DNA from 3 places in the Microbulbifer spongiae genome. Region 2 is predicted to be linked to each of the others. Evidence: predicted binding sites of a transcription regulator. Region 2 holds the regulator's gene; each other region holds the start of a gene.

Region 1 (3,279 bases), 1.8 Mb from region 2:
CAGGGGGAAAGTTGTTCTCCTCCGCCAGGCGTTTGATATCCAGCAAACCGGTATCACCACTGATCGGGCTGCTGCCGGCACGGACAAATTTCATTCCATTGTATTCCATGGGGTTGTGACTGGCGGTCACACAGATACCGCCATCAAAGTCTCCATGAAAAGTGGAGAAGTAAATCTCTTCGGTTCCACATTCCCCGATATGAAACACCTCTGCCCCGGCATCGCACAGACCATTGGCCAGCGCTGCGGTCAGTTCGCCACTGGTCAGGCGTATGTCGTGCCCAACTACTACCCGGCGCGCGCCCAGGAACTGGGCAAAGGCTCGCCCCACCCGGTAAGCGATATCGACGTTCAGCTCTTCCGGTACCCGACCGCGCACATCATAGGCTTTAAAACAGGTGAGTTCGCGCACTTACTGCTTCTCCTGAGCGGGCTGGCCGGGAAGGTATACATTTTCATACACATGGTTCGTGGCCTCGATAAACCCTTCCACTGAACCACAGTCAAAACGGCGCCCCCTGAACGCGTAAGCCAGCACGCAACCCTGACGCGCCTGGGCCAGCAGGGCATCGGTAATCTGAACTTCCCCATTTTTGCCCGGGGGTGTATCGCGGATCAGGTCAAAAATATCCGGGGTTAAAATGTAGCGCCCGATAATCGCCTTATTGCTCGGCGCCTCTTCCACAGCGGGCTTCTCGATCATATCGGTTACCTGGTAGAGGCCCGGTTTGATCTCGTTGCCTGCGATCACACCGAATTTATGGATCTGCGTCATTGGGACTTCCTCGACGGCAACGATGCTGCAACGAAACTGCTTGTAGAGCCGCACCATCTGCGCGAGCACGCCCAGGTCATCGTTCAGGCACAGGTCATCTGCCAGCACTACGGCAAAGGCCTCATCTCCCACCAGGCGGCGCCCCTGCAGGATCGCATCGCCCAAACCCCGCATTTCCCCCTGGCGTGTATAGGAAAAGCTGGCACAGTCGATGACCTTGCGTACAGAATCCAGATAGCGCTCTTTGCCGGTTCCGGCAATCTGGTGTTCCAATTCAAAATTGGTATCAAAGTGATCCTCGATGGCACGCTTGCCCCGGCCGGTGACAAAGCCAATTTCCGTCAGCCCCGCCTCAATGGCTTCCTCGACGCCGTACTGTACCAGCGGCTTATTCACCAGAGGCAGCATCTCTTTTGGCATGGCTTTGGTGGCAGGCAGGAAACGGGTGCCGTAACCGGCGACCGGGAACAGACATTTTTTGAGCATTTTACCCCCTTTGAACAAAAGCGTGTCTCCCGCTTCGGGCCGGCAATCTAACACAGTTGGCAAGCGGTATCATTTACACAAGATGACGCGAGTATCCCCAATAAGGCCAAAAATCCCCGATTCAATGCTCTAAGATTGTGAAAGCAATTATAGCGCCAGTCACAAAAACCGTTTTGCCTGACTGGACAAGCAAGACAGAGCCCTTAGAATGCCCGCTCTTGCAAAAACGCCCAGCCTCAATTGCACAACCACCCACTAATAGGGATAAGATGAGTAACTTTGTTCAAAAAAACAACTATAGCAGGGAGGAACTCCTGACCTGCTCCCAGGGTGAAATGTTCGGCCCCGGCAATGCCCAACTGCCCGCCCCCAATATGCTGATGCTGGACCGAATCACCCACATTTCCAAAGAGGGCGGCGCCTTCGGCAAGGGAGAATTGATTGCAGAGCTGGACATCTCTCCCGATCTGTGGTTTTTCGACTGTCACTTTCCCGGCGATCCCGTCATGCCCGGCTGCCTCGGCCTGGACGCCATGTGGCAACTGCTCGGTTATTTCCTGGCCTGGAAAGGCAATCCCGGGCGCGGGCGCGCACTCGGCTGCGGCGAAGTCAAGTTTACCGGACAGATTCTGCCCACCAACAAAAAAGTAACTTACCATATCCAGATGAGCCGTATCGTCGAGCGCAGGCTCGTCATGGGAATCGGCAACGGCAGTGTCTCTGTCGACGGACGCGAAATTTACACAGCGAAGGATCTTCGCGTAGGCTTGTTTACCCGCACGGATAATTTTTAAACTGGCCGAAGACCAATACCGCTGAAAGTCCTCTGCCGACACGCTATGCTGGAGATCACTATGCGCCGGGTAGTCATTACCGGAATGGGAATCACATCCTGTATCGGTACCAACACAAAAGAAGTCACTGCCTCCCTGAAAGCCGGCCGCAGTGGCATTCGCTTTCAGGACGAATATCGGGATCTCGGACTGCGCAGCCAGATTGCCGGTCCGGTGGATATTGATTTCAAGGAACATATCGACCGCAAGCAACTGCGCTTTATGGGTGATTCCGCCGCCTATGCCTATATTGCCATGCGCGAGGCCATCGATCAGTCCGGCCTGGAGGAGAGCGATATTTCCAATCCACGCACCGGTATTATCATGGGCTCCGGGGGCACCTCCACCCAACAGATTATCGATGCCGCGCACACCCTCAAGGAAAAAGGTGTGCGCCGTGTCGGCGCCTACCGGGTACCCCAGGTGATGGGCAGCACCGTCTCTGCCTGTCTCGCCACCCCGTTCAAAATCAAAGGCGTCAATTACAGCATCTCTTCCGCCTGTGCAACCAGCGCCCACTGCATTGGCCACGGAGCCGAACTGATCCAGATGGGCAAGCAGGATATTGTCTTTGCCGGCGGCGGCGAGGAACTGGCCTGGAGCCTGACCCACCTGTTTGATGCCATGGGCGCCCTTTCGAGCAAGTACAATGAAACCCCCACCAGAGCCTCGCGCCCCTACGATACGGATCGCGATGGGTTTGTGATCGCCGGCGGCGGTGGCTGCCTGATACTGGAGGAGATGGACCATGCACTGGCACGCGGTGCCATCATCTATGCTGAGCTGACCGGCTACGGCGCCACCTCAGATGGTTACGACATGGTCGCTCCCAGCGGCGAGGGTGCGGTGCGCTGCATGCAACAGGCCCTGGCGGGCATGGATGGCGGTGGACTGCGTGGCAGCGTGGACTATATCAATACCCACGGTACCTCGACCCCCGTGGGAGATGTGGCCGAACTCAAGGCCATGCGCGAAGTTTTTGGGGACAAGGGACCGGCTTTCGCTTCCACAAAATCTCTGACCGGCCACTCCCTTGGGGCTGCCGGTGTACAAGAGGCGATTTACAGCCTGCTGATGATGCAACACAATTTTATCGCCGCCTCGGCCAATGTAGACAACCGGGACCCCGCAGCCGTAGGCATGGATCTGGTGACCGAACTGCGTGAATGCGAAATAAAGCGCGCC
Region 2 (3,279 bases):
ATCCACAGGTTGGCGATCTGTAGCGTCAAAATCTACTGCAGGCTTGATGGTGCAGAGCACGCCAATTGGCTGGCTGCAACCAGGCAGGCGACAGTGTGGTATGGCAACACCCTCCCCGATGCCGGTGGAGCCGAGGCGCTCGCGGGCAATCAACTGATTGAAGATGGTATCGGCATCATGTTGGGAATATTGCTCGGCGATCGCCTGGGCAATATTGAGCAGTAACTTCTTTTTGCTGCTCCCTGCCAGATGGCAAAAGCTGAGTTGGGGGGAAAGTAATGCTTCGAGTGTCATAATTCAGCGGTGGCTTTGCAACTTCTCTTTGTGCTTTTTGAGTTGGCGGTCCAGTTTGTCCGCGAGCGCATCAATGGCCGCGTACATATCACTATCCTCAGAGCCTGCACAGAGGTCATGGCCATTGATGTGTACCCGGGCTTCGGCTTTCTGGATCAGTTTTTCAACGGATAGGATGACTTGGGCGTTAGTAATGTTGCCGTAATGCCGAGACAGCTTTTCCAATTTGTTTTCGCAGTAACTGCGCATGGGAGGGGTGATATCGACGTGGTGACCACTAATGTTGATCTGCATGGATTTCTCCTTACCGAGTGCACCGCATACCGGCTAACGGCTTCCTTTCGGGCCGCAACCCTACTAGGAAGTGGGCCAGAATGGAAGCATATACTCAAAGTTTGGGTTTTGGTTGGGGATTGAACCTTCAGGGCGCCAGTCAGTTTGTGACTGCATGTGAAGCTTGGGTCGAGTAGTCAGCCAGTGCCGGCTGGGGGGTAATGAAACCGAGCGCTGGGCAGCATTGCCGTGTAAGAGTGGATAGTGGCGGGTCAGGCTAAGCGTTTGCGCTCACTGGAAGAGGGGATTCCCATGGACTCCCGGTATTTTGCTACTGTGCGGCGTGCTACCTTGATTCCCTGCCTGTCGAGTTCCTGGGCGATTTTATTGTCCGAAAGGGGCTTGCGTGGGGCTTCGGTATCAATCAGCTTGCGAATCATTGCGCGAATGGCGGTTGACGAGGCGTCCTCGCCGGAATCGGTGCTGACATGGCTGGAGAAAAAATATTTGAGCTCGTAAACGCCCCGGGGAGTCAGCATGTACTTCTGGGTGGTGACTCTGGAGATAGTGGATTCATGCATGCCAATGGCTTGGGCAATATCTGCCAGTACCATCGGTCTCATGGCCTCGGGACCCTCTTCGAGGAATCCCTGCTGTTTCTCAACAATACAGGTCGCCACCTTGAGCAGGGTATCGTGGCGGCTCTGCAGGCTTTTCAAAAACCAGCGCGCCTCCTGGAGGTGGTCCCGCAGGAAGCTGTTTTCTCTGGAGTTATCTGCGCGCCTGACCAAGGCGGCATAGTGATTATTAATACGGATTTTCGGGGTGATTTCCCCATTCAGATCCACCTGCCAGCGCAACCCTTTGCGGGAAACGAGGATGTCAGGAATGACGTAGGCGGTCTCCTCTCTGCCATAGCGCTCCCCGGGGGTGGGGTTTAGGGTCTGGATCAGGCGAATTACCGCGCCTAACTGGGCCTCATTCAGGTTTGTGCGCCGGCTCAGTTGGCGGAAGTCCCGTTTGCCGAGCAGACCGAGATGGCGTTCAATAATGTCCTTGGCCTGTTTAAGCCAGGGTGTGCTGTCTGGCAGCTGCTGCAACTGCAACAGCAGACACTCCTGCAGGTCCCGCGCGCCACAGCCAGTGGGCTCGAACTGCTGGATCGCTTTGAGCACGGCGAGGACCTCATCCTCTTCAACATGGAGGGACGCTGTGATCTGAGCAATGGGGGTTCCCAGCAGTCCGCAGGGCTTGATCGCATCAATCAGGTTTTCACCGATCCACTTGTCATGCGCAGATAGTGTGGTGAGGTTGAGTTGCCAGTGCAGGTGATCCTGCAGACTGTCTCCGGGAGCACTGTGCTCAAACTCTAATTTGTCACCATCGAACCCACTGCTGTAGTTGCCGTAGATTTCGTCCCAGCGGGAGTCCAGCGGCAACTCGTCGGGAATATTCTGGCTCCAGCTGTCTTCACTGAGTTCGTGCTCACCACTGGAGGAGGCGATTGCACTTTCTGAGCCAGCTGTCGGCTCCTGCTGGGCGTTGCTCTCTGCGATATTGGCTGTAGAGAGAACCTCGTCAGTCTCAACTTCCAGCATGGGGTTGCCGTCCAGAGCGGCCTGGATCTCCTGTTGTAAATCCATTGTCGACAGTTGCAACAGGCGTATTGCCTGCTGCAACTGCGGGGTCATGGTCAACTGGGTGCCGAGCTTAAGCTGAAGAGACTGCTTCATAGTGGGGCGCTACAAACCGAGGTGGCCGGTATTCACCAAAAGTTACCCATAATGGCGCAGACTACCCCGCTTGTCGGGATAACACAAGCAATAAACGTGCCTATAAATCTTGCCCAGTGCGGAATTTGAGCGCAAAAATGGCAGCTTTTCCTCTAGATGGTAAATTCGTGCCCCAGATAGACCTCGCGCACCTGCTGGTTCACGAGCACTTCTTCCGGAGTGCCGGCGGCGATAATATGGCCTTCACTGACGATATAGGCGGTTTCACAGATATCGAGGGTTTCGCGCACATTGTGGTCGGTAATCAGGACACCAATACCCCTGTTGCGCAGGTGGCGGACAATGTCCTTGATATCGTTGACCGAGATCGGGTCTACCCCAGCAAAAGGTTCGTCCAGCAATACAAACCTGGGATTTGTGGCGAGTGCGCGGGCGATTTCCACCCGGCGGCGTTCTCCCCCGGAGAGGGCCATCCCCAGACTGTGCTCGATATGGGTAATATTGAACTCACTGAGCAGTGCCTTGGCCTGCTGCTGGCGTGCAGGGCGGGACAGGTCCTTACGGGTCTCAAGGATGGCGAGAATATTGTCGCGCACCGACAGGCGACGGAATACCGAGGCCTCCTGGGGCAGATAGCCGATCCCTTTGCGTGCACGACCATGCATGGGAAGGCCGGTGATGTCTTCATCATCGATTAATACCCGCCCGGTATCGGCCCGGACCAGGCCGGCGATCATGTAAAAGCAGGTGGTTTTCCCGGCACCATTGGGGCCCAGAAGGCCAACTATCTGACCACTGGTGACGCTGACGGAGACATCCTGAACGACTTTTCTTTTCTTGTACTGCTTGGCGAGGTGTAACGCTTTGAGCGTTGGCATAGTGTGTTCCGAAATCTTTCCCTGCCGTGGGCACAGAGTGCCTTCCGGTAAAGGTTTGACAGTGAATTAGTACTGTATACGGGCTCGGGTAGGGACCTATT
Region 3 (3,279 bases), 1.6 Mb from region 2:
CGCGTCATCGGTGAATACCCCCCCCTCAATCAGAAAAGCGCGGTCCCTGTCCAAAGCGTCCAGGGCCCCCTCCAGGCTGTCGGCCACTGTGGGGTACTCGGCCAGCTCTTCCGGCGGCAGGTCGTACAGGTCCTTGTCTGCGGCATCACCGGGGTGGATCTTGTTTTTGATCCCGTCCAGGCCCGCCATCAGCAGTGCCGCAAAGGCCAGGTAGGGATTGGCGGTCGGGTCCGGAAAGCGGGTCTCAATGCGCTTGCCCTTGGGCGAGGTCACGTAGGGAATGCGGATGGACGCCGAGCGGTTGCGCGCGGAGTAAGCCAGGATCACCGGCGCCTCGAAACCGGGCACCAAGCGTTTGTAGGAGTTGGTGGAGGCGTTGCACAGCGCGTTCAGGGCGCGGGCGTGCTTCACAATACCGCCGATGTAGTACAGAGCGGTTTCCGACAGGCCGGCGTAGGTGTCGCCGGCAAACTGGTTGACCCCACCTTTCGAGAAGGATTGGTGTACATGCATGCCCGAACCGTTGTCACCAACCAGTGGCTTGGGCATAAAGGTAGCGGTTTTGCCGTAGGCATGGGCAACATTGTGCACGGCGTACTTGAGAATCTGAACCTCATCCGCTTTTTTCGTCAGGGTATTGGCGGCAACCCCGATCTCACACTGGCCGGCGGTACCCACCTCGTGGTGGTGTACTTCAACGTGCAGACCCATCTGCTCCATGGCGGAACACATGGCGGCACGGACATCGTGCAGGGAATCCACCGGCGGCACCGGGAAATAGCCCCCCTTGATACCCGGGCGATGGCCGATATTGCCCTCCGCAAAACTGTGTCCGGAAGACCAGGCCGCCTCTTCAGAATTGATCTTGTAGAAAGCCCCACCCATTTCCGCGCCCCAGGTGATGTCGTCGAATACGAAGAATTCGGGCTCCGGCCCGAACATCGCTGTGTCCCCCAGACCGGTGGACTTCAGGTACTCCTCGGCGCGCAGGGCAATGGAACGTGGATCGCGCTCATAGCCCTGGCCGGTGACGGGATCAACGATATTGCAGCGCACAATGACTGTGCTCTCGTCGGTAAAGGGGTCGAGGAAAGCGGTTTCGTCGTCCGGCATCAGAATCATGTCGGATTCGTTGATCCCCTTCCAGCCAGCAATGGAGGAGCCATCGAACATCTTGCCCTCTTCAAAGAACTCACCATCCACTTCCGACGCGGGGATGGAGACATGCTGTTCTTTTCCCTTTGTATCGGTGAAGCGCAGGTCTACCCACTTGGCTTCACTTTCATTGATCAAATCAAGCGTTTTCACTGACATTGCAGCCCTCCAGGTCTTGAAAAAAATTGGTCGCTATGCCTTTTGCTGCCGGCATTCACGCTGTACCTGGCGTGAAATAAAGCAAGGAGTGTGCCAAATCAGGGCATCCACGCCCTGGTGGCGACGGGCCCGGTCGCCGGGCCGGCTGAGGCAGGATAGATGCCTTATGGCCGGGCAGCTACCGGGAAGTGCACCAGTATGGCACATCCCGAGCCAACAGGCGCACCACTTGGGTGCATCTCCAGGTCCCCCCTGCCTGGTTTATACTGTCGCATCTTCTATCAACAGCAGTACCCGGCGAAACCCCATGCACTTTGTCGTCAAGTTTTTCCCCGAGATCACCATCAAGAGCAATCCCGTGCGCAAACGTATGTCGCGCCAGCTGAAGGACAACCTGCAGCGCCTGCTGCGACAGCTGGACGACCGTATCCAGGTGCGCAAGGACTGGGAAAAGATCGACGTGGTTGCCCCGGACGCCGTGGCCCACCTGGGTGATCGCATCGAGGAGGTACTCTCCAACACGCCCGGCATCGCCAACTTCTCCCGTGTGCGCCAGTTCCCCCTGGGCGACCTGCACGATATCTACGAGAAAACCCTGCCGGTGTGGGGCCCGGCACTGAAGGATAAGACGTTCTGCGTGCGCGTAAAGCGCACCGGCAAACACGAGTTTCAATCCCTGGATGTAGAGCAGTATGTGGGCGGCGGCCTCAACAGGAACACCGAAGCGGCCGGGGTAAAACTGAAAAATCCGGATATCACGGTAAAACTGGAGATCCGCCACGACAAACTCAATGTCATTGAGAAGCAGCACCCCGGTCTCGGTGGCTTTCCCCTGGGTACCCAGGACCCGGTGCTGTCGCTGGTATCCGGCGGCTTCGACTCCACCGTGGCCAGCTACCTGACCATCAAACGCGGCATCCGCACCCATTTCCTGTTTTTTAATCTGGGGGGGCGCCAGCACGAATTGGGTGTTAAGGAGGTGGCCTATTACCTGTGGAACAAGTTCGGCGCCTCTCACCGGGTGCGCTTTGTCACTGTGCCCTTCGACGAGGTGGTGGCAGAAATTCTCGAGCGGGTCGACGACTCCTATATGGGCGTGATCCTAAAGCGCATGATGTTGCGCGCTGCCGGTGTGATGGCAAAAGAGCTGGAAGTGGATGCACTTGTGACCGGCGAAGCCATTGCGCAGGTCTCCAGCCAGACCCTGAAGAATCTCGCAGTCATCGACAGCGTCACCGATACCCTGGTCCTGCGCCCACTGATTGCCAGCGACAAGACCGACATTATCAGGACTGCGCGGGCAATCGGCACAGAAGAGTTTGCCGCCAATATGCCGGAATACTGCGGCGTGATTTCGGTAAAACCCACCACCCGCGCCAAAATCGAGAAAGTGGAAAGCGAGGAGAACCGCTTCGACTTCACTGTCCTCGATCGCGCCATCGGCAACCGCGTGGTCCAGAACATCGACGAGGTGATCGAAGAAGTAGGCGGACAGGCGCCGGAGGTGGATATCCGCGAGGAACCCGGCAGTGCGGTAGTGATCGATATCCGCCACCCGGACGAAGAGGAACTGGACCCGCTGGAACTGGAAAACGGTGCAGTACAAACCATTCCCTTCTACCAACTCAACAACCGCTTTGCCCAACTGGACCAGGCGCAGGAATACCTGCTGTATTGCGCCCGCGGTGTGATGAGCCGCCTGCACGCCTCCCATCTGCTCGACGAGGGCTACCGCAATGTGGGTGTCTACCGACCGCAAAGGCCCCATCGGCAGGAGAAGGCGGGAGTGGGCAAAACCGTAAAATAACCCCGCTAAGGGTTCATACCGGGAGAAGTTTCGTGCGAGCCGCGGGCACGGCGGCCTGCACCCCGTTTAGCTGCCGCAAGTGACCCCCAGGTACGCCGCCAAAACCGGTGTCAATTTCTCCTCGGGCATAAACCCCCTCAGCCAGCCCGCGGGCGCGC

What was found. Region 2 encodes sigma-54, which starts transcription at its own class of promoters, with help from an activator protein. Its sites were predicted from a motif close to TGGCACANNNNTTGCNNT; they were not measured.
Region 1: the regulator sigma-54 is predicted to act here: its motif matches at 1,402-1,419, upstream of galU (UTP--glucose-1-phosphate uridylyltransferase GalU).
Region 3: the regulator sigma-54 is predicted to act here: its motif matches at 1,393-1,410, upstream of glnA (glutamate--ammonia ligase).

Annotation. Positions count from the first base shown of each region.
Region 1 covers NZ_CP098023.1:3,858,698-3,861,976, forward strand. The annotation lists gene M8T91_RS15770 (phosphohexomutase domain-containing protein) at 1-412, opposite strand, end outside; gene galU (UTP--glucose-1-phosphate uridylyltransferase GalU) at 413-1,261, opposite strand; gene fabA (3-hydroxyacyl-[acyl-carrier-protein] dehydratase FabA) at 1,531-2,055, shown strand; gene fabB (beta-ketoacyl-ACP synthase I) at 2,116-3,279, shown strand, end outside.
Region 2 covers NZ_CP098023.1:1,176,430-1,179,708, forward strand. The annotation lists gene ptsN (PTS IIA-like nitrogen regulatory protein PtsN) at 1-294, opposite strand, end outside; gene hpf (ribosome hibernation-promoting factor, HPF/YfiA family) at 298-588, opposite strand; gene M8T91_RS04860 (RNA polymerase factor sigma-54) at 840-2,300, opposite strand; gene lptB (LPS export ABC transporter ATP-binding protein) at 2,453-3,178, opposite strand; gene lptA (lipopolysaccharide transport periplasmic protein LptA) at 3,275-3,279, opposite strand, start outside.
Region 3 covers NZ_CP098023.1:3,981,733-3,985,011, forward strand. The annotation lists gene glnA (glutamate--ammonia ligase) at 1-1,314, opposite strand, end outside; gene thiI (tRNA uracil 4-sulfurtransferase ThiI) at 1,622-3,121, shown strand; gene M8T91_RS16430 (TlpA family protein disulfide reductase) at 3,188-3,279, opposite strand, start outside.